One region of the Pseudomonas sp. Pmew2 genome, then DNA from elsewhere that is predicted to be linked to it. Evidence: predicted binding sites of a transcription regulator. Region 1 holds the regulator's gene; each other region holds the start of a gene.

Region 1 (10,414 bases):
AAGGCTGCCGACATCAATCTCAACGCTCATGTCGTGCACGAGGCCTGCCCGCTCAATCTGGCACCGACCTCTTCGACCACCGCCGCACTGGTCATGGGCGACGCGCTGGCCGTGGCGCTGCTGGACGCACGGGGTTTCACCGCTGAAGACTTTGCATTCTCCCATCCGGGTGGCGCGCTGGGCCGTCGCCTGTTGCTCAAGGTCGAGAATGTCATGCACTGCGGCGACGCACTGCCCAGCGTTCAACGCGGCACGCTGCTCAGGGATGCGCTGCTGGAAATGACCCGCAAGGGCCTGGGCATGACCGCGATTGTCGAAGCTGACGGCACACTGGCCGGTATCTTCACCGACGGCGATTTGCGCAGAACGCTGGACCGCCCCGTCGATATTCGCCAGACCATCATTGATGAAGTCATGACCCTTCACGGCAAGACGGCCCATGCAGAAATGCTGGCCGCCGAAGCGCTGAAAATCATGGAGGACAACAAAATCAGTGCGCTTGTTGTCGTAGACCAGTACGACCGGCCGGTTGGCGCGTTCAACTTGCAGGATCTTTTGCGCGCAGGCGTCATGTAATGGAAACCGAAACGATGACCCAGGACCTCATGCAACGCGGCAAGGCTATCAAGCTGGCCGTTTTCGACGTCGATGGCGTACTGACCGACGGCCGCCTTTACTTCATGGAAGATGGCCGCGAGATCAAGACATTCAACACTCTCGACGGCCAAGGCATAAAAATGCTGATAGCCTCAGGCGTCACAACAGCCATTATCAGCGGCCGCAAGACTGCGATAGTCGAGCGCCGGGCAAAGAGCCTGGGCATTGAACACCTGTTTCAGGGACGTGAAGACAAGTTGGTAGTACTGGACAAACTGCTCGCAGAACTCCAGCTTGGTTACGAACAAGTCGCCTATCTGGGTGATGATCTGCCAGACTTGCCAGTCATCAGGCGCGTCGGTCTGGGCATGGCGGTTGCCAATGCCGCGAGTTTTGTACGCGAGCATGCACATGGAATAACCAGAGCGCGGGGCGGCGAAGGTGCGGCACGCGAATTCTGCGAACTGATTCTGAGTGCGCAAGGCAACCTTGAAGCGGCTCACTCCGTCTATTTATAGAAGCCATTATGTTCACTAAAAAAATTCGCAAGTTCCTGCTGCTCGGGGTACTGGCGCTGCTGCTGGCAGCGGTCGGTTACTGGAACATCAGCCCGGAAAGTTTTATGGATCAGCCGGTGTCGACCGTTGACGACACGGTCATCGACTACTATGCGATCAATGCCCACAGCGTGCAGTACCTGCCCGATGGCACGCTTCAGTACGACATGACCTCCGACAAGGTCGAGCACGTGAAAGCCACTGACGTGACCCTGTTGACCACGCCCGACCTGCACATGTACCGCGGTGGCGAGTTTCCATGGCACGTACAGAGCAAGAAAGGCGAAGTTTCGTCCGGCGGCGACCAGGTCGAGCTGATCGATTCCGTTCGTGTCGAGCGTACCGATGAAAAACAACGTACGACTATTATCACTACCAGTCGAATGACCGTATTCCCTCAGAAGCAATATGCGCAGACCGAGCAAGACGTTAGAATCGACGGCGCCGGCGGTGTGACTACGGCCAAGGGAATGAAAGCATATTTGAAAGACAGCAGGATGGACCTGCTGTCCAACGTAAGAGGACAGTATGAGGCTCGTTAAAACTCTTCCTTTATTGCTCGGCCTGGGCGCAGCACTGGGAAGCGCGAGCGCCTGGTCCCTGCCAACCGACCGCGATCAGCCGATCCACATCCAGTCTGACGATGCTCAGCTCGATGACAAGAAAGGCGTAGCAACCTACAAGGGCAACGTCATCATCACCCAGGGCTCGATGAAGATCACCGGTAACACTGTGACGATCACGCGTAATGCCCAGGGCGAAGTGGATGTGTTCACCTCTGTCGGCAATCTGGCCTATTACGAGCAGAAGCCTGCCGTAGACAAACCGATTGTGCAGGCCTATGCCGTCACTATTCAGTACTACGCCGGGCAGGACCGTATCGTCCTCATCGACAAGGCCAAGGTCATCAATGATGGCAATACTTCCGAAGGCGAGAAAATCGTTTATGACACGGTCAGACAGGTCGTCAGCGCCGGTCGGGCCAATGGCGGTGCCAAGGTGACCACACCACGTCCGCGTATCGACATGGTCATCCAGCCGAAAAAGAAAACCGACCAACCTCAGAAGGCCCAGTAAATGGCGACGCTCAAAGCCCAGCATCTGGCTAAAAGCTACAAAAGCCGGCAGGTCGTGCGCGATGTGAGCATTTCCATCGACAGCGGCCAGATCGTCGGCCTGCTGGGCCCCAACGGTGCCGGCAAGACCACCTGCTTCTACATGATCGTAGGTCTGGTCCAGGCTGATCAGGGTCGCGTGCTGATTGACGATCTGGATGTCAGCCATCAACCCATGCACGGTCGCGCCCGAGCCGGCATCGGCTACCTGCCGCAGGAAGCCTCGATTTTCCGCAAGCTTTCAGTGTCCGACAACATCATGGCGATTCTCGAGACCCGCAAGGAACTCGATGCCGGAGCACGCCGCAAGGAGCTCGAAAGCCTCTTGCAGGAGTTTCACATCACCCACATTCGCGACAACCTGGGCATGAGCCTGTCGGGCGGCGAGCGCCGCCGCGTGGAAATTGCCCGCGCCCTGGCCACTGCGCCGAAATTCATCCTGCTGGATGAACCTTTCGCAGGCGTAGACCCTATTTCGGTAGGTGATATCAAGCAGATCATTCACCACCTCAAGGCCAAGGGTATCGGCGTACTGATCACCGACCACAACGTCCGTGAAACGCTGGACATCTGCGAAACTGCCTACATCGTCAACGATGGACAGCTGATCGCAGAAGGCGATTCCGAGACCATTCTGGCGAATCAACTGGTGAAAGAGGTCTACCTCGGCCACGAATTCCGCCTTTAATCGACTGCCCTTTGCGCTTAGCGGCCGATTGATGCCAGTGCAGTGTGTTGACAATATTTTATTTGTCATACCACTCTAGGCAAAGGTACAGGTTTCAGGCATATAATTTGCTTAAGTTGGCGCTCCGGCGCCTGTAGTAGATGGCGCATGAGCGCCGGCGAATAAGGTGTTTAGCCCCTGCCATGAAACCATCGCTAGTCTTGAGAATGGGCCAGCAGCTGACGATGACACCGCAGCTGCAACAGGCAATCCGCTTACTCCAGCTTTCCACACTGGACCTCCAGCAGGAGATCCAGGAGGCGCTGGAATCGAACCCCATGCTGGAACGGCAGGAAGAAGGCGACGACTTCGACAACTCCGACCCGCTTGCCGACAACATCGAACAAAAGCCCAACCCCGACGTTCAGGAACCGACCTACCAGGAATCCGCGCCTACCGTGGATAACCTTGAAGACGGCGAATGGAACGAGCGCATTCCCAACGAACTGCCCGTCGATACCGCATGGGAAGACATCTACCAGACCAGCGCCAGCAGCCTGCCAAGCAACGATGATGACGAGTGGGACTTCACCACACGCACATCTGCAGGCGAAAGCCTGCAAAGCCACCTGCTGTGGCAATTGAACGTCGCCCCGATGTCCGACAAGGACCGCCTGGTGGCGGTTACGCTGATCGACTGCATCAACAACCAGGGCTATCTGGACGAAACCCTCGAGGAGATTCTCGAGTCTTTCGATCCCGAGCTGGACATCGAACTCGACGAAATCGAAGCCGTACTGCACCGCATCCAGCAGTTTGAGCCGGCAGGCATCGGCGCCCGAAACCTGAGCGAATGCCTGCTCCTGCAGCTTCGCCAGTTGCCAGCCAAAACACCTTGGCTGATGGAAGCGCAACGGTTGGTCACCGACTACATCGACCTGCTGGGAAGTCGCGATTACGGCCAGTTGATGCGGCGCATGAAGCTCAAGGAAGACGAGCTGCGCCAGGTCATCGAGCTGGTCCAGAGCCTCAACCCGCGCCCTGGCTCACAAATCGAATCCACAGAAGCCGAGTACGTCATTCCCGATGTAATCGTGCGCAAGGACAACGAGCGCTGGCTGGTCGAGCTCAATCAGGAGTCCGTACCGCGCCTGCGCGTCAATCCGCAATACGCAGGTTTTGTACGCCGGGCCGATACCAGCGCAGACAACACCTTCATGCGCAATCAGTTGCAAGAGGCGCGCTGGTTCATCAAGAGCCTGCAAAGCCGCAACGAGACACTGATGAAGGTCGCCACCCAGATCGTCGAACATCAGCGCGGCTTTCTTGAGTACGGCGACGAGGCGATGAAGCCGCTTGTCCTGCACGACATTGCCGAGGCAGTGGGCATGCATGAATCGACCATCTCGCGCGTGACCACCCAGAAGTTCATGCACACGCCACGCGGCATTTACGAGCTGAAATACTTCTTCTCGAGCCATGTGAGCACTTCCGAGGGCGGTGAATGCTCGTCCACGGCAATTCGCGCAATCATCAAAAAACTGGTTGCGGCGGAAAATCAGAAAAAGCCGTTGAGTGATAGCAAGATCGCTGGTTTACTGGAGGCACAAGGCATTCAAGTAGCCCGTCGCACAGTCGCCAAGTACCGCGAGTCACTCGGGATAGCGCCTTCCAGTGAGCGTAAGCGGCTGATGTGATGCAGGCCCAGCCACAGCGTCCCAGAGACAGGCGCCATGCCTGCCTCTTTATGCACTGGCAAAGGAGAAAGCTGTATGCAAGTCAACATCAGTGGACACCAACTGGAAGTGACCAAACCCCTTCGTGAATACGTTGAGCTCAAGCTCAAAAAGCTCGAGGGGCATTTTGACAAGATTACCAACGTGCAGGTCACGATGACGGTCGAAAAGCTCAAGCAGAAGATCGAAGCCACGTTGCACATCCATGGTGGAGAGGTCGTTGCCAATGCTGAACATGACGACATGTATGCTGCCATCGACCTGCTCACTGACAAGCTAGACCGACAATTGCTCAAGCATAAGGAAAAGCAGCAAAGCATCCTCAAAGGTGCGGCCGCTCGCTAACGCCCATTTAAATGATCCGAATCGAAAATATCCTGACCCCCGGCCGCTCCCTTGTGAACGTGCCGGGTGGCAGTAAAAAGCGTGTACTCGAAGAAATTGCCAACCTGATCGGTCGTGAAGTACCGGGCATGGTTCCGGACACAGTATTCGCAAGTCTTGTTGCCCGCGAAAAACTGGGTTCAACCGGTTTCGGCAACGGTATTGCCATCCCTCATTGCCGCCTTGCTGACTGCAGCGAGCCTGTCAGTGCAGTCATTCACCTCGCTACCCCCGTGGATTTCGACGCCATCGATGGCGCGCCGGTTGACCTGCTGTTTGTATTGCTGGTCCCGCAAGCCGCTACTGATGAGCACCTGGAGTTATTGCGCCAGATCGCCAGCATGCTTGATGACAAAGATGTGCGTAAGCGCCTGCGCAGTGCCAAAAGTGCCGAAGCGCTTTATCAAGTGGTGCTGGACGTGCAGAACGGAAACTGAACATGCGCATGATCATCGTCAGCGGCCGTTCCGGCTCGGGTAAAAGTACAGCCCTCGACGTGCTGGAAGACAACGGTTTTTACTGTGTCGACAACCTGCCTGCCGGACTGCTGCCGGAACTGGCCGAGCGAGCGCTGATCAATACTGAACTGGCCGAGCCCTTGCTGGCGGTGTCCATCGATGCGCGAAACCTGCCCAGTCACCTGACCCGCTTTCCGCAAATGCTGGATGAAGTCCGCTCACGCAACATCCAGTGCGACGTGCTTTACCTTGATGCGGATGAAGCAACCCTTCTCAAACGCTTCTCGGAAACCAGGCGTCGTCATCCTTTGAGCACGGCAGATCGTTCGCTTGCCGAGGCGATACGCGACGAGACAACGCTGCTGGGCCCGATCATCGATCTGGCCGACCTGAAAATCAACACCACCCACCTGAACCTCTATCAGTTGCGCGACGCACTCAAGCTTCGCCTGCTGAACAAGCCCGAGCCAGGCACTGCGTTTCTGATCGAATCCTTTGGTTTCAAGCGTGGCATGCCCGTCGACGCAGATCTGGTATTCGATGTGCGCTGCCTGCCCAACCCGTACTGGAAGCCTGAACTGCGCGACCATTCCGGGCTTGAACAACCGGTTATCGACTACCTGTCGGTGCAACCCGATGTTGAAGAGATGTTTCAGGACATCTTCGCTTATCTGAACAAATGGTTGCCCCGGTTTGCAGCCAGCAACCGTTCTTACGTTACCATTGCCATTGGCTGCACCGGCGGACATCACCGCTCCGTCTACCTGACCGAACGGCTCGGCCAGGTCTTGCAACAATCACTCAAGAACGTTCAGGTTCGCCACCGCGACCTTAGCTGAAAGGATTTTCACTGCGATGCCCGCTCGTCAAATCACCATCATCAACAAATTGGGCCTGCATGCCCGCGCTGCCGCCAAATTCGTCAGCGTCGCAGGCAAGTTCCCTTGCACGATCAGGGTTGGCCGCTCTGAGCAGACCATGGTCGATGGTAAAAGCATCATGGCCGTGATGATGCTGGCGGCAGGCAAAGGCACCGAAATCCATCTGAAAACCGAAGGCGAATTCGAGCAGGAAGCGCTCGATGGCCTGGTTGAACTGATCAACAACAAGTTTGATGAGGGCGAGTAAGCCCTCAAATACGCCCCTTCCAAGGTCACCAGCAGTGCATCCGCAACCAAGCAATCAGTAACGACATACCTGCCAACAGCAGCCCGGTGCCTACGACGAGCCGCAACAACCGCACACCGCTGAGAGCGAATATTCCTGAGCGCATAAGCTGCCTTGAGCCCGGTTACGGGAGTCAGGCCAGAGCGGCCTGATAACGTCGAGACACTTCATACCAATTGATCACGTTGTAGAACGCGTTGATGTATTCGGGGCGACGGTTCTGATAGCGCAGGTAGTAAGCGTGCTCCCATACATCCAGACCCAGAATCGGCGTATTGCCATTCATCAACGGGCTGTCCTGATTACCGCTGCTTTCAACCACCAGCTTTTTGTCGGGGGTGACGCTCAGCCATGCCCAGCCGCTGCCGAAACGGGTCAATGCGGCTTTGGTAAACGCTTCCTTGAATCTGTCGTAGCCACCCAGCTGCTCGTCGATGGCCAAAGCGACAGGGCCTTTGGGCAAACCGCCTCCGCCTGGCACCATCACCTCCCAGAACAACGAATGATTCGCGTGACCGCCACCCTGGTTGATGACCGCCGGACGCAGGTTTTCAGGCAACTGCTTGATGCTGGCCACCAGCTTCTCGATGGACCAGTCAGCAAACTCGGTGCCTTCGATCGCAGCATTAAGGTTGTTGATGTAGGTCTGGTGATGCTTGGTGTAATGGATCTCCATGGTTTGCGCATCGATGTGCGGCTCCAGGGCATCGTATGCGTAAGGCAGTGCAGGCAAGGTATAAGGCATTTCAATGTGCTCCGTAGAAAAGTCCGGAAGTGGCTGCCGAGTGGCGCTGCAACGATGAGCGCGTGTGCTCGCTGCTGCTGTTCAACAACCGATGAGTGCGCGGGTATTCGCCGTGTTCACTGATAAAGCTCAGCAACTCGGCGTAGGTTTTGCTGCTGTGGCGCAAGGCTGCCTCACGGAGCGCCGGAGGAAGACGCTGATCCTGCATGGTCCGCAACAGATGTTGATGAATGGCACACAGGTATTCAGCGCTTTCCTCAGGCTGATCGAGGCTCAGGTGCAGGTCCGCCAGGTTGTGGTGAGAAATCACACAGGCCGCGACGGCCTCGTCGACATCCGCCCAACGCTCGAACAACACTTGCGCCAACGCCAGCGCCTGAAGGTAAAGCTCGCGGGCTTCGACCCACTCGCCCAGATTGAAACAGCGATTGGCCTGCTCGATAGTGCGTTTCCAATGCTGCATGGTCATACCTCCAGGGGACGTTGGCTGGCTGGAATCAAATACCGCCAGCGGTGAGTTTTTCAGGGTTGAGCAACACTTCCAGTTCGCTACGTTGCAAATCAGTGTGCTCAAGGGCGACGTCAATGACCGGACGGCCCTGCTTGTAAGCGGTCTTGGCGATTTCGGCGGCTTTCTGATAGCCAATGATCGGGTTGAGGGCCGTCACCAGAATCGGATTACGCGACAGCGCTTCCTTGAGCTTGGATTCATTGACCTTGAAGCTCGCAATCGCTTTGTCAGCCAGCAGCCGACTGGAATTGGCCAGCAGCTCGATGCTGCTGAGCAGGTTCTGGGCGATGATCGGTAGCATCACGTTAAGTTCGAAGTTGCCGGACTGCCCCGCCACGGTAATCGTCGCGTCGTTGCCGATCACTTGCGCGGCAACCATGGCGGTGGCTTCCGGAATGACCGGGTTGACCTTACCCGGCATGATCGATGAGCCCGGCTGCAATGCCTCCAGCTCGATCTCACCCAGCCCTGCCAGTGGCCCCGAATTCATCCAGCGCAGGTCGTTGGCAATTTTCATCAGCGATACCGCCGTGGCCTTGAGCTGGCCGGATACCGCGACCGCGGTGTCCTGCGAACCGATCAACGCGAACAGGTTCTTGCCAGGTGCGAATTGCACACCGGTCAACGTGCTCAACTGACGACTGAAACGAGCCGAAAACTCAGGATGCGCGTTGATCCCGGTACCGACTGCGGTGCCGCCCTGTGCTAGTGACTGAAGGCTCGGCTGGAGACCTTGCAGATGCTCGACGTTGGCGCGAATCTGCTGTGACCAACCGTTGAGCACCTGGCTCATGCGCACGGGCATGGCGTCCATCAGATGCGTACGACCAGTCTTGACGAAGGCATGGACCTGCTCGGCTTTGTGTTCGGTCACTTGCACCAGATGGGCCAGCGCAGGCAGCAGTTGTTCGTGCAGAGCCAGTGCAGCGCTCACATGAATCGTGGTCGGGATAATGTCGTTGCTGCTCTGCCCGCAGTTGACGTGGTCATTGGGGTTGACCTCTTCGCCCAGCACACGCGTGGCCAGCGTGGCGATCACCTCGTTGGCGTTCATGTTGGTACTGGTGCCGGAACCGGTCTGAAAGATATCCACCGGAAAATGCGCCATGTAGTCACTGGCCAGCAGGTCTTTCACGGCACTGACAATCGCCCTGCTCTGCCCCTCGCTGATCTGCTCCAGCTCCAGGTTCGCCTGCGCTGCAGCCGCCTTGGCCAGCAACAGGGCACGAATGAATTGGCGGGGCATGCGTTGATGGCTGATCGGAAAGTTTTCCACCGCACGCTGAGTCTGCGCGCCGTAAAGGGCCTCGACCGGGACCTGTAGCTGGCCCATGCTGTCGCGTTCGATACGGGTATTACTCATCGCAATGTCCTTGCACCAGTTCAGAGAGGGAAATCGAGGGCTGTAGCACGCAGGTCGCCAGTTGATGAACACAGGCTTGCCAGCGCTGACGCCGCGCAGGCGTGGAGGCGATTGCCTGTAAATCACGCAGCGGACGCCAGGCCTGATCCAGACACAGGCAGCGCCAGTGCCACGGCAATGCCGTATCGCGTGCGGTGTCTATCAAAAGACGGAAAGTGGTTTCGGCAATCATGGGCTGGGGCGCGGCGGTAAAACGCGCCAGATAGCGCCCTTCGGCGAGGTAATGCTCGATCAGCCGAGGCTCGTCGGGCTCAAGGGCGCAACGAATCCGCAGACTCAATCCACGCCAGTTTTCCAGATAAGACAGCTCGTGCAGAACGGACCCCATGACCACAGCTCATCTTAATAATGATATTCATTATTAAATGATATAAAGAATCATTACAAGCGCGATCTTGAGCGAGTGCGTCATACACAGGTGCTGAGATGCCCGCTTTGCTGCCGGTTCCCGGCAGTTCGCGGACGAGTCCGCTCCTACAAAACCTGGATATCGCGGACCAGCGTAGGGCTGCTTCGGCCCGGAGGGCGTGGGAGCGGACTTGTCCGCGATAGGCTGCAAAGCGGCCTTAAAACAGGCCACCTTGGCTGTATCTGGTGCACCGAGGCGCTTGGTTTTGCTGCCGGTTCCCGGCAGTTCGCGGACGAGTCCGCTCCTACAAAACCTGGATATCGCGGACCAGCGTAGGGCTGCTTCGGCCCGGAGGGCGTGGGAGCGGACTTGTCCGCGATGGGCTGCAAAGCGGCCCTAAAACAGGCCACCTTGGCTGTATCTGGTGCACCGAGGCGTGCGAATTCCACGTCATCCGGACACTCAGCCCACCAACATCCGGACACTCGTTCCACGCTTATCCGGACAGGCAGTCGGAGCGCAGCGACGCAGGTTTGCATTGTTAGTCTGAAGCCCCTGCCGCCGTCAATTTCGTTGCGCGCCTGCGCATCGATTCACCCTTCAGTTCAATTCGATAAGCGCTATGCACCAGCCGGTCGAGGATCGCATCGCCCAAGGTCGGATCGCCGATCAACGCATGCCATTTGTCCACTGGCATTTGGCTGG
Region 2 (10,414 bases), 2.6 Mb from region 1:
AGAACTGGGTAGTTGAGATCCGCATGGTTCACGACTCCTTAAAGGCTGTTGATCAGCGTGCTGAAAATGGTTTGGGCCGCCTTGATGATCTGCGAAGAGGCGGTGTAGTACTGCTGATACTTGATCAGGTTGGCCGCTTCTTCATCGAGCGACACGCCGGAGACCGAATCACGCGCCGATTTGGCCTGTGCAACGACGGCAGCGCTGGCGGTGACATCGCTCTTGCCCTGCCCTGCCAGCGTACCGACCACCGAGACCAGATCGGCGTATGCGCCGGACAGGCTGGTGCCCACGCCGCCGTTGGTGACGCCGACAGTCTTGGCCGTCTGCAACCCTACTACTGCCAGCGCGTTGCGGTTGTCCGAAGAGCCGGCACCCGTCAGGCCGATGCTGAACGTGTCATTGACCAACGGCGAACCGGAGAGGGTCATCTGCACTTCGAATGCCGTCTTGCCGGCTGGCGTGGTGGTGTTGTCGGTGTAACCGATGCTCAGCTTTACAGCGTTGCTCTGACCCTGAATGATCGTGCCACTTACCGCGCTGCCATTCTGGTCGAGCACGGGCGCACCACTGGCATTGATCAGCGTGTAGCTCTGCACACCGGTACTGCTGACCGCACCCATCACCAGCTTCATCGGCGCGGAGTCTTTGATCGCGTTACGCAGGTCAGACGTCTGAACGCTGTTATAGATGTCCGATTTGGTATTGAGCACTGGCTGCGTGAAGCCACCTGTACCCGAGTTGCTGGCCCCGGCAGTAGCGGTCAATGGCGCGGCGGCTGCAATGTCCTTGGGATCGGTCAACACCACCGAGATACCCGAGGCGCCGTTGCGTGTCGGAGTGACCTTGAAAACGTCGCCAGCAGCCAGCGCATTGCCATTGAGGCTGACACTGAAGCCATCGAACTGTTTGGGCGGGTTGTCAGTCAGCGCACCGGTGCCGACGCTTTCGCCGTTGGGCAGGCGACGAACCGTGAAGTTGGAGGCGTCGCTGAAGGTGACTTCATAATCGTCGGCGGTCAGTTTGCTGGTATCGCCAATGGTCACGTCCAGGTTGCCGGAACCGGCACTGTTGGTGGTCTTGCCGGTACTGCGCTGCGAAATGGCGTCGGCACTGTTGATGTTGGAATACAGGCTGGAACCGAAGTTGCCTTTGCTGTCGATGCCCTGGCTCATCTGGCTGTTGACCTGATCGGCCAGCACCATCGCGGCACGGCCAAGCTCATTGGTCGCAGGCACCAGCACATCGGAGCGATAGCGCAGCAGACCGCCAATCGAGCCACCGCTGATCACCGAGGTGACGTCAGTCTTGGTCTGGCCGTAAGCGATTTGTACGTTGTACTGCAGAGGATCGGCAGGGCTCGGGGTCGCCGACATGGTGTACGACGTGCCACCGCTGACCAGCGATTGGCCGGTGCCGGTGTAGATATCGTAGTTGCCGTTGTTCTCGATTACCTTGACACCCACCAGCCCGTTGAGCTGGCGCACAGTCTCATTGCGCGAATCGAGCAGCGAATTGGGCGTAGTGTTACCAGCCCCTGCCTGAGTGATCTGCTTGTTCAGGCTTGCCAGGGTCGTGGTCAGCTCGTTGACCTGTTTGGTGAAGGTGGTGAGCTGGGCATTGACGTTGTCATTCTGCGACGACAACTGTGAAGCGACCGAATTGAAGCGTGAGCTCAACGCAGAAGCCTGAGTCAGAAATGCCGAACGGTCCGACGACTGGGTAGCGTTGGTGGCAATGCCCTGCATCTTGGTGAAAAAGTCGGCCAGCTGCGTGGACACGCCAGTGGCGCTATCGGACAGCAGCGTATCGGTCTTGCTGGCCTGGCCGGAGTACGCAACCGCGTCGGCGCTCAGGGCAGTACTGGTTTGCAATTGGGCATCAAGGTAGCTGTTGTAGATACGACGCACGTCGGACAGCGTCGTACCGGTGCCTATATAACCGACACCCAGGCCGATATTGATCTGTGCCGAAGCCGTGGTCATTACCTGCTGACGCGAGTAACCGGCGGTATCCACGTTGGCCGTGTTGTTACCGATGGTGTTGATCGCGGCACTGCTGGCATTGATACCTGAGAGCCCAATTGAAATCAGCGACATGATTCAAAACCTTATAAAGTCGTGGAAGAGCCCGATGCAGCAGCGTAAGTCTGGTAACTCTTCATCTGCTTCGCGATCTGCGAAATCTTGCTGGCATAGTCCGGGTCAGTGGCGTAACCGGCCTTCTGCAATTCTTTTACAAACTGTTCCGGTTTATCGGCCGAATTGACCACTTCTTTATACCGATTGTTGTTCTGCAGCAGGCTGACCAGGTCATGGAAGCTGTCGGCGTAGGAGTCGTAGGAACGGAAATCCGTGGTCTCCTTGACCATCTTGCCGTCACGGAACTCGCTGGTAATGGCACGCGCTTCAGCGCCTTTCCAGCTACCCGCTGCCTTGATACCGAACAGGTTGTGACTGCTGCTGCCATCCTGCTGACGCATGATCGACTTGCCCCAGCCGGTTTCCAGCGCAGCCTGCGCCACCAGCATCACTGGATCGACGCCGATGCGTGCGGCTGCTTCCTTGGCCAGCGGCAGCATGGTCTCGACAAACTGATCGGCGTTGCTGAATGCGCGCTTGGCCGGTGCCAGCGGTGGCTGGGCCATGGAACGCACGTACTCAGGCGCGGGTGCCAGGTTGGGGTCGAGCGTCCAGTCGCCGTTGTTGCCATTGCTGCTGGCGGTTGCGCGAGCAGGTACCGGGCTGTTGCTGACGGCTGCGGTGGCGGAAGGCACGATGCCGGCCAGCAATCGGTCGGTGAGTTTGGTTGGCAACGACAGACGACGCGAGTTGAGCGCCGCCATGTCATTGCGCCCATCACCAGATGCCGAAACTGCCGCAGCCGCCTGATCTGCCGCCGCCGAGCGCGTGGCCCACAGCGGACGCTGATAGACACTGGTCGCCAGCCCGGTTTTGGCCGGGGTTGCATCGGTGGTCGTTACAGGCGTGGCCGTCGTATCGGTCGGTGCTGCGTGCTGAATACCCTTGTCCTTGGACAGTTGACGCATCAACACGTCCTGCAAACCGATGCCGTTGCCACGGGTGGACAGGGTGACCGCCAATTGCTGGTCATACATGTCCTGATACTGGCGCGTCGCCGGGGTGTTCATCGGGTTGTCCTTGGCCAGCACTTCGTTGGCCGAGCGCATGGCCTTGAGCATCTGGCTGACGAACAGCGACTCGAACTCGCGAGCCACCTTCTTCTGGTTTTCCACACTGTCCTTGTCGCCATGCTTCAGCGACGCCAGACGGTTGACGTCGGTGTAGGCACCGGAGTCGACCGCTGACGAAATTCCGCTCTTGGGCATATCCATGCTCGAGTCCTCAGATAACTATCAGATCGGCTTGCAACGCGCCGGCCTGCTTAAGGGCTTCGAGGATGGCCATCAGGTCGCCGGGCGCAGCGCCCACCTGATTGACCGCACGAACAATCTCATCCAGCGTGGTGCCTGGACCGAACTTGAACATCGGGTGTAGCTCCTGCTGGGCATTGACCCGCGAACGCGGCACGACCGCCGTCTGACCACCGGACAATGCGCCCGGCTGGCTGACAATCGGGTCTTCGGTAATGGTCACGGTCAGGCTGCCGTGCGTTACCGCAGCGGGCGAAACCTTGACGTTCTGACCGATCACGATAGTGCCGGTCCGCGAATTGATGATGACCTTGGCAGCGGTCTGGCCCGGGTCGACTTCCAGGTTCTCCAGAATCGACAGGTAGTCGACACGCTGGCCCGGATCAAGCGGCGCGGTCACACGTACCGAGCCACCGTCCAGCGCCTGAGCAACACCAGGACCAAGCAGCTCATTGATCTTGTCCACAATCCGCTTGGCAGTGGTGAAGTCGGACCGGTTCAGGTTAAGGGTCAGGGTATTACCCTGATTGAAGCCGCTCGGCACCGAGCGCTCGACCGACGCACCACCGGGAATACGGCCCGACGACGGAACGTTGACAGTGATTTTCGAACCGTCACGGCCTTCCGCGTCAAAACCGCCGACCACCAGGTTACCCTGTGCGATGGCGTAGACATTGCCGTCGACACCCTTCATCGGCGTCATCAACAGCGCACCACCGCGCAGGCTCTTGGAGTTACCGATCGAGGAAACGGTGATATCGACCGTCTGACCCGGCTTGGCGAACGCTGGCAGATCCGCGTACACAGCAACTGCTGCAACGTTTTTCAACTGCACAGTGCCGGAACCGGACGGCACCTTGATGCCGAACTGCGACAGCATGTTATTGAACGTCTGCAGGGTGAACGGGGTCTGGGTGGTCTGGTCGCCCGTACCATTGAGACCCACGACCAGACCGTAACCGATCAACTGGTTGGCCCGCACGCCGGAGATGCTTGCGATGTCCTTCAGACGCTCGGCGTGAACGCCGAACGCTGTGGACAACAACAAGGTCGCCACTATCAGTTGCTTGAGCTTGATCATGTTTATCCCGCTATCAGAAAGGGAACAACGGGCTGAGGAAGAACCGGTCGAACCAGCCTGGCTGGCTGGTATCGGCAAAGGCTCCAGTCCCCGAATAGGTAATACGTGCATCGGCAATACGGGTGGACGACACTGTGTTGTCGGTGGCGATGTCATCAGCCCGAACCAGACCGGCAATCCGCACCAGCTCGTCACCGGTATTGAGGGTCATCCACTTCTCGCCACGCACCGCCAGAATGCCGTTGGGCAACACATCCGCCACGGTCACAGTGACCGAACCGGTCAGGCTGTTGCTCTGTGCGGCCTTGCCATCACCCTTGGTGGTCCGCGCGCCGGTGTAACCGGCGTTCAGGCTCAGGTCGTTGCCACCAATCGGGTTGTTGGTGGTCAGCCCCGAACCGAACAGCGAGGTCAGACCAATACTGTTGGTGCTGTCCTTGGTCATGGCCGAAGTGGCCGCCTTGCTGGCTGCCATACGCTCGGAAAGCGTGATGGTGATGATGTCGCCGATACGGAAAGCCTTGCGGTCGCCATACAGGTTCTGCTCGAAACCGGCTTGATAGATGGCACCATTGTTGGCAGCGGCCGACATGGGTGTACGCGGCAACACCGGAGCGTAATAAGGGTCATTGGGCTTGGCCGTCGGCGCAACGCAGCCAGACAGCAGGGTGATCCCGCACAATGAAGCGATCAACACTGAAAAACGCGGAACACTAAGGCGGTTCATGACACTTGAAACCTCGCGGTGTAACAGGCGCTTATCAGGCGCCCCATCGGATTGAGCAGTTTTACGAGCGACAACATCAAACACTTACAGGTTCTGAGTCAGGTTCTGCAGCATCTGGTCGGCGGTCGAGATCACTTTGGAGTTCATCTCGTAAGCACGCTGGGTGGTGATCATGTTGACCAGTTCCTCAACGGTGCTGACGTTGGAGTTTTCCAGGGTGTTCTGCAGGGTCGGACCCAGGCCGTTGAGGCCAGGCGTGCCGATCTGCGGCGCGCCGCTTGAACCGGTTTCCAGATAAAGGTTGCCGCCGATGGCCTGCAGGCCGGCCGGGTTGATGAAGTCAGCGGTCTGGATGTTGCCGATGATCTGCGGTGTGGCGGTTGCACCGGCCAGCGTGACGGAAACAGTACCGTCCTGACCGACTGTGAAGGTCTGGGCGTTCTGTGGAACGACAATCGCAGGCTCAAGAGCGTAGCCGTTGGCAGTCACGATCTGGCCGTTGGCGTCCAGGTGAAAAGTACCGTCGCGGCTGTAGGCAACAGTGCCGTCCGGCTGGGTCACCTGAAAGAAACCACGACCGTTGACCGCCAGGTCCAGCGGGTTGTTGGTGGTCTGCAGGCTACCGGCTGTGAAGTTCTTCTGCGTACCGACAATGCGCACACCGGTACCCAATTGCAGACCGGATGGCAGCTCGCTGTCCTGAGTGGACTGGGCACCCGGCTGGCGTTTGATCTGGTAGAGCAGGTCCTGGAACTCGGCACGATCACTCTTGAAACCTGTGGTCGAAACGTTCGCCAGGTTGTTGGAGATAGTGGTCAGGTTGGTGTCCTGAGCGGCAAGGCCGGTTTTAGCGACGTATAGTGCAGGAAGCATGTGTGTTCTCCTCAAGCGCCGGTTTGTCGGCGCAAGCTGTCATTGATTAGCCAAGTTGCAAGACGCGAGCCATAGACTGATCGTCTTCTTCGGCGGTCTTCATCATCTTGACGTGCAATTCGAATTGACGGGACAAGGCCAGTACCGAGGTCATTTCCTCGACCGCATTGACGTTGCTCGCCTGCAGAAAGCCGGACTCGACCTGAACGGTGGCATCTGCGTCGGCAGGCCGACCGGTCTTGGTGTGGATCAGGCCATCGGGGCCTTTTTCCATGGTCTTGAGGTCAGGCTTGACCAGCTTGATACGGTCGACCTGCGCCATCACCTGTGGGCTTTCGCCGAGTGAGCGAATGCTGATTGTGCCGTCGGCACCGATCTCGATCTGCTGCTGAGGCGGCACGGCAATCGGACCGCCATTGCCCATTACCGGCAAACCGCTGCCGTCGCGCAACACACCCAGGGCATCGATGTTCATGCCGGAGCTGCGGGTGTAGGCTTCGCCACCATCGGGGGTCTGCACTGCAATCCAGCCATCACCTTTGACGGCGATGTCCAGTTCACGGCCGGTCTCAACCATGGCACCGGCGGAAAAGTCGGTCCCCGGACGTTCGCTCATCGCATAGGCACGCGACGGCATGACCTCGCCAAACACCGGCATCGAGCGGGCCTGTTCAAGGTCACGCATGAAACCGTTTGTTGATACGTTTGCCAGGTTGTTGGCGTGAGCCTTCTGCGCGATCGCGTTTTCGGATGCACCGCTCATTGCGACGTAAAGCAACTTGTCCACAGTCTTCCTCCTCCGACAGACGCTTGCCGCCTGTAGCTGTTCTGAAAGGGTTAAAGCAATTTTTGAACCAACTTGTCAGGCTCGATACAAATGCCTGATTAACCAGCAAAAACCGGCATTCGATGATGCCCTTCGGGCAAAGCGCCGCCCAATAGCGGCGGAGGACTGCCGCCTGCCGATCATCAAGCAGCGAGCACCGCCAAAAAAACTTCATTGGTATGGGCTGACAAGCGGATCGACAGTGATAATCTTGCCGACACCGCAGCCCTGAACGGGAACCCTCATGCTTTTTCGTGCATGCATTGCCGGCATCGCCAGCGCGAGCCTGATGACCCTCGCCCTCCTCGCCCAGGCCGCCCCCGCTCACTATTACAAATGGCAGGGCGACAGCCGGATTGTCTGCGCCCAGACCAGCCCCGGGCCTGGCTGGACACGGCTGAAAGGTCACTTCATCAAATCCGACTGCTCAATCTGATCAGGTCGACTGAATCAGCGTCTGCATCACGGTCGCCTCTGTCGATATGGCTTTGGAGTTGGCCTGATAAGCCGTCTGCGCCTGGATGAGAGCAATCAGCTCATCAGCCAGGACGACATTGGACCCCTCCAGCCCGTCGCCAATGAGGCTGCCCAGCGTGCCGACGCCCGGCACATCGTAATCGGCAACGCCAGAGTCGGCGGATTCGGTCCAGCGCGTATCACTGCGCGCCTGCAACCCCTGCGGATTGGAGAAGCTGGCGAGTATCACCTGACCGATATTCTTGTTCATGCCATTGGTAAACCCGGCACACAGGATGCCATCGCGCCCCACGCTCAAGCTGCTCAACTGCCCCGCCGCATGGCCATCAACATGCGTGGAAGAACGCGAACTGGCGGCGTTGTGCTGCAGCAGGTTGGTGAAGTCGATCGTAATGCCCTTCGCACTGCCAGCCGCACCGTTGGGTACCCATTTTTCTGGCCCTGTGACCCGCTCGGCAGGCATGGCCGGTGTCCAGCCGGTCAGTTGCAGACCGTTGCTATGGGTACTCGCAAAACCAGGGCCGCCGGTCAATGACTGTACCCAGCCGCCAGAATCAAACACGATGTTTGCAGTCAGCGGGTCGGTGGAATCAGGCATCTGCGGGTTGCGGCCATCAATCAGCGCATGAATGCGCCAGCTGTTGGTGCCGTCCTTCACGAAATACTGCTTCAGCTCGTGCTGATTGCCCTGGCTGTCGAAAATCGCATTGGCAAACATATCGCTGTACGTCTTCAGGTCCGATGGATCGAACGCCGGAACCGGGCGATCCATCAACGCATCACCAGGATCAAGCATGCTGATCGATCCATTATTCAACGGCAGCGACACTGTGCCGCCATTGGCAGCGCCGTTACTGACCCAGGCACCATTGACCTCTTCAGCCGGCCGCCAGCCTTGCAGGGCAAATTCGGTATCCGAGATTTTACGAAGGTGCTGGCTATTGCCGCTGTATGACAGCGATCCGTTCGGTCTTTGCTCAAGGGTTACTTGCAACGGTGCCACGCTGTTCGGGTCCACCGGATTACGCCCATCGATCAGCACATACATGGACCACTGACTGTCGCCGGTCTTGACGAAATACTGCTTCAGCTCATGATCCGCCGCAGGCACCGCAGTGGCTCCTGCTCCAGACCCCGCATCCTGAATGGTACGGCCAACGACCCGCGTGTAGGTCGCAGGATCGGCCGGGTCGAAGACCGGCAAGCGCGCGAGCGAAGGCAGCGAGGCGTCCAGGTTGATGTTCTCGGCAACCCGCGTGGTGGCTCTGGCCGATACATTCGATGTATCAATCTGCAAGTCGGTACGCAACCCGCGCTTGATCTCGCCCTGCTCGTTTGCCGCATAGCCTTGCAATCGTCCACCCTCGCTGTCCACAACGAAGTTCGCCGCGTCCTTGAGGAACGCTCCGGCACGGGTATAGGCAAGAGACCCACCGTCACTCACCACAAAAAAGCCGTTGCCCTGAATACGCATGTCGAGCGGATTACCCGACGTGGTCATGCTTTCGCCCTGATTGAAGTTTTGCTGCATTGAAGCAAGACGTACGCCATCACCTACAGCATTGCGACCACTGCCCAACTGGCTGGCTGAATACAGCGCCGAGAACTGCGCACGCGACGACTTGAACCCGATAGTGCCGGAGTTGGCAATATTGTTACCGGCCACCTCCAGCCTTTTATTCGCGGCATGAATGCCGCTGATCGCGGTATTGAACGACATGAAAACTCCTTTACCCCAAAGGGCAACTCATAGAGGAGTTTTGATTCTCACATCATCGCGCGTAGGAGATTTCCAAGTACATTGACTGAACTTTCTGCAAGTTTAATTAAACTCGAGCGTGCATCACCTTGTAAAAAACAACCAAAAAAAAGCCCCTTCGAAAAGGGGCTTTATTTAACGCTCTACACTATCAAGTCATCTGAATAGTGGTTTGCATGATGGTGCTTTGAGTGGAGATAGTTTTGGCGTTCGCCTGGTAGTTGCTCTGCGCCTTGATCAGGTTGACCAGCTCCATGGTCAGATCGACGTTGGACTCTTCCAGCGCCTGACCAGTGATGTAGCCGAGGGTGCCCGATTGCGGCGTGCCGCTGACCGGTACGCCCGAAGCGAAGGTTTCACGCCAGTTGGTGCCACCTGCCTGCGCCAGGCCTTGCACGTTGGCAAAGTTGGTCAGCGAGGTCTGCCCGATCACTTGGGATTTGCCGTTGGTGTAGGTCGCGAACAGGTTGCCGGTTGCATCAACGCTCATCGCACTGAGCTGGCCAGTGGCGTAACCGTCCTGGTCCTGAGTGATCAGGCCCGACACCGACGCGGTCTGGGTAATACCGGCCATGTTCAGTTTGATGGAGGCACCCGTAGCACCGTTCGCGCCCCAGCTGGCGGTCGTGCCGGTGCCGGATTGCACACCTGGTACCCAGTTGGCGACAGTAAAGGTGCCATCAGTGTTGAACTTGATGTTCGCACTGTCGGTCGGTACGGTGCCCGGCGCTGCGACGACCAGATTACCCGAGGAGTCGAATGTCAGGTCGTTCTTGTCGGCCGTAGTAGTGGTCGGGTCGGAAATGCTGCGACCGTCCATCAGCGAGTACATGGACCAGGTGTTGGTGCCGGTCTTGACGAAATACTGATCCAGCGTATGCGCGTTACCCTGAGTGTCATAGGTCGGCGTGCTGTACTTCATGTTGTACGACTTGGTGTCAGTCGCGTCGAACGTAGTGAGCGACGGCAAGGCAGTGGTCGAATTCAGGTTGGCAACGTTGGTAATGGCGGTGGTTGCCTTGGGCTGAAGGTTGGACGAATCCACCCGCAGGTCGCTCAATGCACCGGTTACCACACTGCCGTTGGCATCAACGTTGTAACCCTGCAACTTCATACCGCCGCTGTTGACGACGTAGCCTTCCTTGTCGGTGTGGAATGCACCGGCACGGGTGTACAGCTTCTCGCCGTTATTGCTGAGCATGAAGAAACCGTTGCCGTTGATGGCAAGGTCGAGGCTGTTGGCAGTACCGGTAGTCAGGTTGCCCTGCGAGAACTGC
Region 3 (10,414 bases), 1.1 Mb from region 1:
CAGGGCAAGGACCGCGTTGGCGTTTTGCCCGGTAACGCCAAGCTGCTGGCCAAGGCTTTTTCGCCGGATCTGGTGGAAGTCATTCGTGACATCAATAAATTCAGCAACAACACCATGGCCCAGCAACTGTTTCTGAGCCTGGGTGAAGAGTTCCGCAATGAAGCTGACGGTGACGACGGCAAGGCTGCCCAGCGCGTCATCCGCCAGTGGCTGGCGAAAAAAGGCATCACCGCGCCGCATCTGGTCATGGAGAACGGCTCCGGCCTGTCGCGTGCGGAACGTGTCAGTGCCCGTGAGATGGCCATTATTCTGCAGGCTGCGTGGCGCAGCCCGTATGCTGCCGAATTCATGAGTTCGATGCCGTTGGCAGGCATGGACGGCACCATGCGTAAACGTCTGAAGCGCACCCCGTTGCTGGGTGAAGCGCACATCAAGACAGGCACGCTGAACACGGTTCGCGCTATTGCCGGCTTCAGCCGCGACAGCAACGGCAACACCTGGGCGGTCGTGGCGATCCTCAACGACCCGCGTCCGTTTGGCGCATCCTCGATACTGGACGAGGTACTGGTCGATCTGTATCGACAGCCGAAACTGACCAACACCACGGTCTCGATCCAGCAATAACCACCCGCCGCTTGTAACCAGCAGACCCGCTTTCGAAGCGGGTCTGTGTGCGTCAGATCTGCTCAGGCTCGACCCGATCGCGACCGGCCTGTTTGGCGGCATAGACACCCGAGTCAGCGCGCAACAACATTGTGTCGATCCCCTCACCGGCTCTCCAGCTGGCGATGCCGAAGCTGGCCGTCACAACCTGATCGACGCCTTCGATAACCTGGTTACGCAGGCCCTCGCGCAGGCTCAAAGCCAGTTGATACGCCTGCGAGCCCCGTGTGCCCGGGCAGATCACCATGAACTCTTCACCCCCAAGGCGGCAGAACACATCATCGCTACGCAGGCGCTGGCTGATCTTTTCCGAAATCGCCTTGAGCACCTGATCGCCTGCGGCATGCCCGAAACGATCATTGATGCGCTTGAAATGATCGATATCGAGCATGATGATCGACAGGTTACCGCCGTGCCGGTCGATCCTTTTCAGCTCGGCCTGCATGCGGTCCTGGAAATAGCGCCGGTTGTAGGCACCCGTCAGTACGTCGGTGACCGACAGCGCGCGCAACTCCTGTTCGACACGCTTGAGGTCGGTGATGTCGGACACAAAACCGTGCCATAGCACGCTGCCATCTACCAACCGTTCTGGCGTGGACGCAGCGCGCAGCCAGCGCTGGCCCTTGCGTGGCAGGTCGACACGGTACTCCTCGCTCCAGGGTGTCAGATGCTTCGCGCTGGCCAGAATAGAGCTTCTGACGCGCGTCAGATCCGGTGGCTGGATACGTCGCAGAACGGCCTCGGAATCGCCCAGCAACTGCGCTTCATCGACTTCAAACAGCTCGCACATGCCAGCGCTGGCGTATCTGAAGCGCGCACTGCCGTCGATAGCCAGGTGATACTGATAAATGCCGCCAGGCACCTGCGAGCCAAGTTTTTTCAACAATTGCCCTTGTTCGGCAAGCGCTTCGTTGACGCGCTTGTGCTCCGTGACGTCGATGCACACCGCCAGATACCCGGTCCAGAGCCCCTGATCGTCGCGCACGGCGGTAACCAGCATGTTCACCACCAGGGTGCTGCCGTCACTGCGCTGCAGGGTCCACTCCTGCGAAGGGTGATGACCGTCTTGCACGGCGTCGAGAAACATCAGCCGGGAAGCGCTGATCGGGTGCCCGCGGTCCTTGCTCAATACACTCGCGCGGGCCTCCAGCTCGGCCGGCTGATAAAGGTCCATGAGGCGCAGCCTGCCCAGTACCTCTTCCTGAGAATAACCCAGCATTTTCTGCGCACCGACGTTGAACGTCTTGATCAACCCATCCAGGTCGGTTGCAATGATCGCCACTTCGGTCGCGGCGTCCAGCACACTGCGCAATTGCCCGTGCGCCGCCCGTAACTGCTGCCCGCGCTGGCGCAACTCGCGGGTACGCTGCGCCACACGCTGCAGCGCTCGCTGACGCTGGCTGATCAGGCTGTAGAGCAACGCGCTGAGCATCAGGCTCAAAAGCCCGCCAAGCCAAAGCACCCGGCCCGGCATCATGGTCTGATTGCTCTGGCTGAAGATTTCCGTAGGGCGAACCTCGACCAGATAATCCCTGTCACCGAGGCTCAGCAGGCTGCTGGCATACAAATGATTGCGTACTGCTACGACCGGCGACTGGTAAACCTGCTCAGGCTTTGCCGGCGAACTGAGGTCAAGCATGGTGACCGCAAGATTGTCTTGCTCCGCTGTGCCGATGCTCATTAATTGCGTCAGGCTGATCACTGCAGTGACATAGCCTCTCAATTCGGAAGGCGACTGGCCGATGGAGAACACCGGCGCCACCAGCAAAATTCCGTACGTGTCTGACGGGTCAAGGGCCAACAGGCTGATACGAGGCGTTGCAACAATGCGCTTGAGCAAACGCGCACGCTCAAGGGCGACATGACGTACCGGCTCTGAGGCTATATCAAACCCCGACGGCGTCGGAACTTTGCTGAGTGTCTGGATGAATCGAACCGGAAAATACTCGTTGCGTACAGTGGCGGTTTTCAACGCACCGTTTTCATCCATTTCACGTATGGCGTATCCGGCTGAGCCCTCCTCACGCGCCTGCTGTTCAAAAGCGGCCCGCTCCGCCAGCGTCACTCTGGGGTTCCAGGCGTAGGCCTGGGTTCCAATCAGCAATGGCGCGACAAAGCCGTCGAATTCCGACTGCTCGACCTGATGGGAAAAAATAAAGAAGCGACACAGGGTGTCCAGCCGAGTGACCTGCCGGTCCAGACGCTCCTGAAGATGACTGAAGCGCTCCGCAGCAAGCATGTCGAAACGCTGGCGCAATTGACGCTGGTACAGCTCATTGTCGGCCAGCGCCAACATGATGGTAAGTGCTGCTCCGACCATCAATGCCAAAACGGCTATTGGCCACGCTGAGAGCTGGCCGTTGATGAAACTCAGAACTCTGAGCCTGAACCGTTTCGCTGTCATACACAGAAACTCATGACGCCAACATGCTGAAGCGTCAAGCTGGCTATGACTTCTGTTATAGCTATTCGCCAGTAATTTTCATAGGGAGCGATGAGCAAACCTGTACAAAACTGTTACAGGCAAGCTCATCACACACCGTATCAGGCACGCGCCATGATTTTCCAGGCGCGATGAATCTTGCCGTTGCGGGCAAAATCCTGGTCGATGGTTTGCGCGGTAATATCCTCGACCGCATAGCGCTGACTCAGATTTTCATCGAGCACGAACTTGCGGAAGTTGTTGGAGAAGTACAGCACGCCACCCGGAGCCAGACGCGCCATGGCCAGATCGATCAGCTCAACCTGATCACGCTGCACATCAAAAATGCCTTCCATGCGCTTGGAGTTGGAGAACGTCGGCGGATCGATGAAGATCAGGTCGTATTCGTCGCGATTGGCCTGCAGCCAGGCCATCACGTCGCCCTGCTCCAGACGATTCTTGTCGGAGAAACCGTTCAACGACAGGTTGCGCCGCGCCCAGTCCAGATAGGTCCGCGACAGGTCAACGCTGGTGGTGCTGCGCGCACCGCCCTTGGCGGCATGCACGCTGGCAGTCGCGGTGTAGGCAAACAGGTTCAGGAAGCGCTTGCCGGCCGCCTCGCGCTGAATACGCATGCGCATCGGACGATGGTCGAGAAACAGGCCGGTGTCGAGGTAGTCGGTCAGATTGACCAGCAACTTGACGCCGCCTTCACTGACTTCCAGAAACTGGCCCTGCGCGCTTTGACGCTCATATTGTTTGGTGCCGCTCTGACGCTCGCGACGTTTGATCACCACACGGTTCTTGTCGATGTTCAACGCCTGCGGAATCGCCGCCAGCGCATCGAACAGCCGGGCCGAAGCCTTTTCCGGATCGATGGACTTGGGCGCTGCGTATTCCTGAACGTGAACCCAGTCGTGATACAGGTCGATCGCCAGCGAGTATTCAGGCATGTCGGCGTCATACACGCGGTAGCAATCGATACCTTCGCGGCGCACCCATTTGCCCATCAGCTTGAGGTTCTTTTGCAGGCGATTGGCAAACATCTGCCCGCCTTCGCTCAGGCGCGCCTGTTCGACCACCACCGGTTCCGGCTTGATCGGGTTGCCGTTCTTGTTGAGCTTTCTTTCAACGACTTCAACTTCGACAGGGTTTTCGCGCTCGATCTGACGCTGCTCGGGTGTGCGACGCTCGCCCGTCACGAACTGGTCAGGCGTGACCTTGATCAGCAGCAATTTGCACGGCAAGGCACCGTTCCAGAACGAATACTGTTTGTGGCTGCGAATGCCCATGCGCTTGCCCAGGTCAGGCGCGCCGGTGAACACCGCAGCTTCCCAGTTAAGGCAGGCCTGACGCAGGCGCTCGCCCAGATTCTGGTAGAGATACAGCAGGCTGGCTTCATCACCCAGACGCTCGCCGTATGGAGGGTTGCAGATCACCAGACCTTTCTGGTTCTGGTCGGGACGCGGCTCGAAGGTCGCAACTTCGCCTTGATAGACCTTGATCCAGTCGCTCAGACCTGCACGTTCGATATTGTTGCGCCCAGGCTGGATCAGTCGCGGATCAGCCTCGTAACCGCGAATCCACGAAGGTGTTTTGGCCAACCCGGCTTCCGCGCGGGCCAGCGCTTCGTCGTGCAGCTTGCGCCACAGCGCCGGGACGTGGCCCAGCCAGGCCGAGAAGCCCCAGCGTTCACGCTTGATGTTCGGGGCGATGTCGGCGGCGATCATGCCTGCCTCGACCAGGAACGTACCGACACCGCACATCGGGTCAGCCAGCGCGCCGCCCTCGGCAGCGATGCGCGGCCAGCCAGCGCGGATCAGGATCGCGGCGGCAAGGTTCTCCTTCAGGGGCGCAGCACCTTGCTGCAGGCGATAGCCGCGCTGGTGCAGGCTGTGGCCAGAGAGGTCGAGAGACAGAATTGCCTCGCCGCGATCCAGGCGCAGGTGCACGCGCAGGTCAGGGTTGATCTTGTCCACTGACGGCCGCTCGCCATCCGGTGTACGCAGCTTGTCGACGATCGCATCCTTGACCTTCAGTGCACCGAAGTGGGTGTTATCGATGCCCGACCCGTGGCCACTGAACTCCACTGCGATGGTGCCATCGGACTCGAGATGATCATGCCACTCGACATCGAGCACGCCGTGATACAGGTCTTCGGCATCCTTCATCGGGAAGCGCTTGAGCACCAGCAGCACGCGGTTGGCTAGCCGCGACCAGAGGCACAGCCGGTAGGCGGTCTCCATGTCGGCCGAGCCGCGAATGGCCGATGTGTGCTCGCGGGTCTCTTGCAGACCCAGTGCCGTAGCTTCCTCGGCAAGCAGTCCTTCGAGGCCTTTGGGGCAAGTAAGGAAAAGTTCGTAGCGATCCGACATGTGTATTCCAGGGCCTGAGCCGTCTGCGGCGGGCAACGCATTGCCCTGCCAGATTTGAACAGGCGTCTTTCGTGGAGAACGCCTGCGTGGCACGTGATGTGTGCCGGTCCACCGCATGATCCTGTCATGTCATTGCGGCAGTTTTCGGGAGTATTAGAACAGATATCCGCCAGGACGATGTCGGCAATAAAAAGACGTAATTAAAAAGTCACGCTGGAAAAGTCACATTTCTACCGTGCCCATCGCGACCCTTCGTCGCTTAACCAGCCAAGGCATTAGGCCACCATACGAGACTGACAAGCGATCTCATCTGGCTCGCAAACCCCTGCGTCAAAAGGGCTGCGCCAAACAATCAGTGTTTGAACAGACCATTGCTTATTGCTCGACAGACCTGAATATGACGTGCTTATGACAAAACGATCATTCACACCGACCTGTGCTTTGGTTAGAAATCGTCTCAGGTCATCTCCGCAACGGTTATGACATCAAGGTCCGCGACGCCGGCAGCGGGCCCCAACGGCAGAAGATTCTGCCCGACCTCATCACGGGGTCTCAGGGATATTACAGTCAACAGACGAGGGCATTACCCTATGAGAAGACTTAAGCGTGATCCGTTGGAAAGAGCATTTTTACGCGGATATCAATACGGCGTTCATGGTAAATCCCGTGAGCTTTGCCCTTTTACTCTACCGTCAGTACGCCAGGCATGGATCAATGGCTGGCGCGAAGGACGCGGCGACAACTGGGACGGTATGACCGGCACTGCGGGCATCCACAGACTCAACGAACTTCACGCGGTCGGATGAGGCGATTCAAAGACTTTCAGGCCTCTGTCGGGCCACCCACATGATTGACTGATTCACACCTGTACCATGCACGCCCGACCCGGGCGGCGGGCCAACGCCCAGGGGCTCTCTCGAGGAGCCCCTTTTTTTGCCTTCGATTCAGCGTACGGCCGGTGGCATTGCCGCAATGGCGTCCACCGATTCGCGAATCAGCGCAGGGCCCTTGTAGATGAAACCGGAATAGATCTGCACCAGACTGGCACCTGCGGCTATCTTCTCGGCAGCATGCCGGCCTTCAGTGATGCCACCAGCGGCAATGATCGGCAGACGACCTGCCAGCTCACCGGCCAGCACCTTGACGATGTGCGTGCTTTTTTCCCGCACCGGCGCGCCCGACAGACCACCCGCTTCATCGCCATGCGGCAGCCCTTCCACACCCTGGCGGCTGAGCGTGGTGTTGGTGGCAATCACCGCATCCATGCCCGACTCGATCAGTGCAGAGGCCACCAGCACGGTTTCTTCATCGCTCATGTCCGGGGCAATCTTGATCGCCAACGGCACGCGTCTGCCGTGCTGCTGCGTCAGTTCCTGCTGGCGCAGGCTCAGGGCCTGGAGCAGTTGCTTGAGCGAGTCACCGAACTGCAGACTGCGCAGCCCCGGCGTGTTGGGTGAGCTGACGTTGACGGTGACGTAGCTGGCGTGGGCATAGACCTTGTCCAGGCAGATCAGGTAATCGTCCACCGCACGCTCGACCGGCGTGTCGAAGTTCTTGCCGATATTGATACCCAGAATGCCGCGATACTTTGCCGCCTGGACTCGGGACACCAGGTTATCGACGCCCAGATTGTTGAAGCCCATGCGATTGATGATCGCCTCGGCATGCGGCAGGCGGAAAATGCGCGGTTTGGGGTTGCCCGGCTGTGGACGTGGCGTCACAGTACCGATCTCGACGAAGCCGAAGCCCAGCTGCGTAAAGCCATCAATGGCTGCACCGTTTTTGTCCAGACCTGCTGCCAGCCCCACAGGGTTGGGAAATTCCAGCCCCATCACACTGACCGGCAACTTCGCCGGGGACTTGCTCAGCAGACCATTGAGGCCCAGCCGCCCGCCTGCACTGATCAGGTCCAGCGACAGGTCATGAGAGGTTTCCGGAGAAAGTTTGAACAGTAACTGGCGGGCCAGGTTATACATGGCGGGATGGGCTCGTGAGCAGCTGAATTCAGGGTGGCGATTATAGACGCGTGCAGGCCTGTCAGGCGAGGCGCGCGACAAACTTGTTGCTCACTCTTCCCCGGCGATGGCATATGCCTTGCTTGAAACCGCTATCGGCACTCACTCCAACGGCGGAGCGGTGCATGGACAACGGCGTCGCTTCGACACTTGCATTGCAATGGGTCGGACGACGCCTTTTTTCTGGACGGACCTTTGATGAAGCACGCGCGATGAACGAACGAACCGGTAATGCGCTGGACTGGGTGGCCGGTAGTGACGCCCCGGAAATGAACAGCCTGGACGTGGGCTTCATGGCATTGACCGACTGCGCCCCGCTGGTGGTTGCGGCCACTCAGGGTTTCGCCCAGCCATACGGCCTGAGCCTGAACCTCGAGCGTCAGACCTCCTGGGCCGGGCTGCGCGACAGGCTGGTCAGCGGGCAGTTGCAGGCGGCACACAGCCTGTATGGTCTGATCTATGCGGTGGAACTGGGCATCAGCGGTGGTCCGGCGACCGACATGGCCATCCTCATGGGACTCAACCAGAACGGCCAGTGCATCAACCTGTCCCGCGAGTTGCAGCAGGCGGGCGTGATCACTCCTGAAGCACTGGACAAACGCGCGCACCAAAGCGGATCAAGGCTGACCTTCGCGCAGACCTTCCCCACCGGCAACCACGCCATGTGGCTCTACTACTGGCTGGCCAGCCAAGGCATCCATCCACTCGATGATGTGACCAGTGTCGTGGTGCCACCCACGCAAATGGCGCAACACCTGCAGGCTGGGCGCATCGACGGTTTCTGCGTCGGCGAACCCTGGGGCGCCAGCGCCGTTCAGCAGCAACTGGGCTTCACCATGGCGACCAGCCAGTCGATCTGGCCGGATCACCCGGGCAAGGTGCTGGGCTGTACCCGTGAGTTCGTCGAGCAGAACCCCAACACCGCCAGAGCGCTGATCATGGCCGTACTGGAAGCGAGCCGCTTCATCGAGGAAAGCGACCATAACCGGCGCAGTACCGCACAACTGCTCAGCGGTGCGGATTATCTGGATACCTCGCCGGACTGCATCGAGCCGCGCCTGCTTGGCCACTACAGCGACGGCCTCGGCAATCACTGGCAGGACCCACATGCAGTCAGTTTCCATGATCAGGGGCAGGTCAATTATCCGTGGCTGTCCGACGGTATGTGGTTCATGACTCAGTTCCGGCGCTGGGGCCTGTTGCGTGAAGACCCGGATTACCTGGCTGTCGCCAGCCGTGTCCAGCAACTGGACCTGTATCGCCAGGCAGCAGATGCGCTGGGCATCGACGCACCCACTGCAACCCTGCGCAGCAGTCAGTTAATCGATGGCAGGATCTGGGACGGCAGCGACCCCGCAGGCTACGCGCGTAGCTTCAAGCTCCACTCGCTGGCCGACAACGCGCCCGCTGTGGCCAGTCGTTGACGGAGAACGTGACCATGCTGCGTATCCTGCTTATCAATGACACGGCCAGAAAAGTCGGTCGCCTCAAATCGGCATTGATAGAGGCCGGTTTTGAAGTAATCGACGAATCCGGACTGATCATCGACTTGCCCGCCCGCGTTGAAGCGGTGCGCCCGGACGTCATCCTGATCGACACCGAATCGCCAGGACGCGATGTAATGGAGCAAGTGGTGCTGGTCAGCCGTGACCAGCCGCGGCCCATCGTGATGTTCACCGACGAGCACGATCCGGGCGTGATGCGCCAGGCAATCAAGTCCGGGGTCAGTGCGTATATCGTCGAGGGTATCCAGGCCCAACGGTTGCAACCGATTCTGGACGTGGCGATGGCCCGTTTCGAGAGCGATCAGGCACTGCGTGCGCAACTGCATGCCCGCGATCAGCAACTGGCCGAACGCAAGCGCATCGAGCTGGCCAAGGGGCTGCTGATGAAAATGAAGGATTGCAACGAGGAAGACGCGTACACCCTGATGCGGCGTCAGGCGATGAGTCGCCAGCAAAAGCTGATTCAGGTGGCCGAGCAAATTATCGCGATGAGCGAGTTGCTGGGGTAAACGAGCGAAGAACGCCTGCTCGCACAGGCGTTCTTCCGCTACCAGGTTAATGGGTGCAGTCGGTCAGCTCAGCACCACGTTCTTCATCGCGGGGATGTAGCCGTAGTCATACACTTCCTGCACAAACGAGCGATCGCCCTCCAGTAGAATCCTCACCGTCGGTGCCTCGGTACCGCCAATGCGGTAATCCTCGCCAGAGGTGGGTACGCTGTCGATGAACGAGGTCACCAGACCGTTCGGCATCACACAGTGCGAGTAAGTCTGAAATGGCTGTGCAGGCGGATTGCCCAACACCAGGCCGGAAGCGTTCATCGGCCGGTAAGGCCCGAACAAATGCTCGCCGACAAACCCGTAAACACCATCCGGACCCGTAACACCATCGGCATAAGTAAACTTGTGGCTGATGGTGAACAAGTAATACTTGCCGTCCTGAAAGACATAATGCGGGCGTTCAGTCTGATCATTGACACCTACTGCGGTGACCAGCGGCGGAAGTATTTCCCACTCATCACCACTGAGGTCTTTCGCAACGGCCAGTCCGATACAGCCGACTTGAAATCTGGCACCGCCTATTTCCTCATGACCTAGGGAATCTCCGAACAAGTCCCGGTTATGCGAAAATCGCCTGACCACCTGATCCGAGCCTCCCATGAGCCAGATGAGCTTTTCCGATTTCGAATATGCCAGCAAGCGCAAGCAGACACGCCGCGAACGCTTCCTCGCCGAGATGGATCAGGTCGTCCCCTGGACAGGTCTGCTGGGCCTGATCGAACCGTTCTACCCCAAGGCCGGCGGTGGCAGAAAACCTTATCCGCTGGAAACCATGCTGCGCATTCACCTGCTGCAGAACTGGTTCTCCCTGAGTGATCCGGCCATGGAAGAAGCGCTCTACGAAATCACCCCCATGCGCCAGTTTGCACGCCTG

Evidence for each region. Region 1 encodes sigma-54, which starts transcription at its own class of promoters, with help from an activator protein. Its sites were predicted from a motif close to ANTGGCATNNANNTTGCTNT; they were not measured.
Region 2: a site for sigma-54 is predicted at 6,915-6,934, ahead of AC4ANK_RS18365 (flagellar basal body rod protein FlgF). Genes of this name have one in related genera too.
Region 3: a site for sigma-54 is predicted at 7,542-7,561, ahead of AC4ANK_RS11360 (CmpA/NrtA family ABC transporter substrate-binding protein). Genes of this name have one in related genera too.

Annotation. Positions count from the first base shown of each region.
Region 1 is NZ_CM176702.1:1,453,645-1,464,058, reverse strand. Features, by position in the region: gene AC4ANK_RS06730 (KpsF/GutQ family sugar-phosphate isomerase) at 1-576, shown strand, start outside; gene AC4ANK_RS06725 (KdsC family phosphatase) at 576-1,115, shown strand; gene lptC (LPS export ABC transporter periplasmic protein LptC) at 1,124-1,696, shown strand; gene lptA (lipopolysaccharide transport periplasmic protein LptA) at 1,683-2,231, shown strand; gene lptB (LPS export ABC transporter ATP-binding protein) at 2,232-2,957, shown strand; gene AC4ANK_RS06705 (RNA polymerase factor sigma-54) at 3,140-4,633, shown strand; gene hpf (ribosome hibernation-promoting factor, HPF/YfiA family) at 4,709-5,017, shown strand; gene ptsN (PTS IIA-like nitrogen regulatory protein PtsN) at 5,029-5,493, shown strand; gene rapZ (RNase adapter RapZ) at 5,496-6,353, shown strand; gene AC4ANK_RS06685 (HPr family phosphocarrier protein) at 6,370-6,642, shown strand; gene AC4ANK_RS06680 (superoxide dismutase) at 6,815-7,426, opposite strand; gene AC4ANK_RS06675 (DUF2753 family protein) at 7,428-7,889, opposite strand; gene AC4ANK_RS06670 (class II fumarate hydratase) at 7,924-9,300, opposite strand; gene AC4ANK_RS06665 (hypothetical protein) at 9,293-9,688, opposite strand; gene istB (IS21-like element ISPsy14 family helper ATPase IstB) at 10,251-10,414, opposite strand, start outside.
Region 2 is NZ_CM176702.1:4,016,006-4,026,419, forward strand. Features, by position in the region: gene AC4ANK_RS18335 (flagellar hook-associated protein 3) at 1-25, opposite strand, end outside; gene flgK (flagellar hook-associated protein FlgK) at 39-2,099, opposite strand; gene flgJ (flagellar assembly peptidoglycan hydrolase FlgJ) at 2,111-3,355, opposite strand; gene AC4ANK_RS18350 (flagellar basal body P-ring protein FlgI) at 3,366-4,475, opposite strand; gene flgH (flagellar basal body L-ring protein FlgH) at 4,489-5,202, opposite strand; gene flgG (flagellar basal-body rod protein FlgG) at 5,287-6,075, opposite strand; gene AC4ANK_RS18365 (flagellar basal body rod protein FlgF) at 6,122-6,862, opposite strand; gene AC4ANK_RS18370 (hypothetical protein) at 7,146-7,337, shown strand; gene AC4ANK_RS18375 (flagellar hook protein FlgE) at 7,338-9,098, opposite strand; gene flgE (flagellar hook protein FlgE) at 9,289-10,414, opposite strand, start outside.
Region 3 is NZ_CM176702.1:2,526,641-2,537,054, reverse strand. Features, by position in the region: gene dacB (D-alanyl-D-alanine carboxypeptidase/D-alanyl-D-alanine endopeptidase) at 1-624, shown strand, start outside; gene AC4ANK_RS11380 (sensor domain-containing diguanylate cyclase) at 677-3,067, opposite strand; gene rlmKL (bifunctional 23S rRNA (guanine(2069)-N(7))-methyltransferase RlmK/23S rRNA (guanine(2445)-N(2))-methyltransferase RlmL) at 3,208-5,460, opposite strand; gene rmf (ribosome modulation factor) at 6,051-6,266, shown strand; gene AC4ANK_RS11365 (quinone-dependent dihydroorotate dehydrogenase) at 6,405-7,436, opposite strand; gene AC4ANK_RS11360 (CmpA/NrtA family ABC transporter substrate-binding protein) at 7,688-8,899, shown strand; gene AC4ANK_RS11355 (ANTAR domain-containing response regulator) at 8,914-9,489, shown strand; partial or broken gene AC4ANK_RS11350 (glycoside hydrolase family 68 protein) at 9,553-10,074, opposite strand; gene AC4ANK_RS11345 (IS5 family transposase) at 10,139-10,414, shown strand, end outside.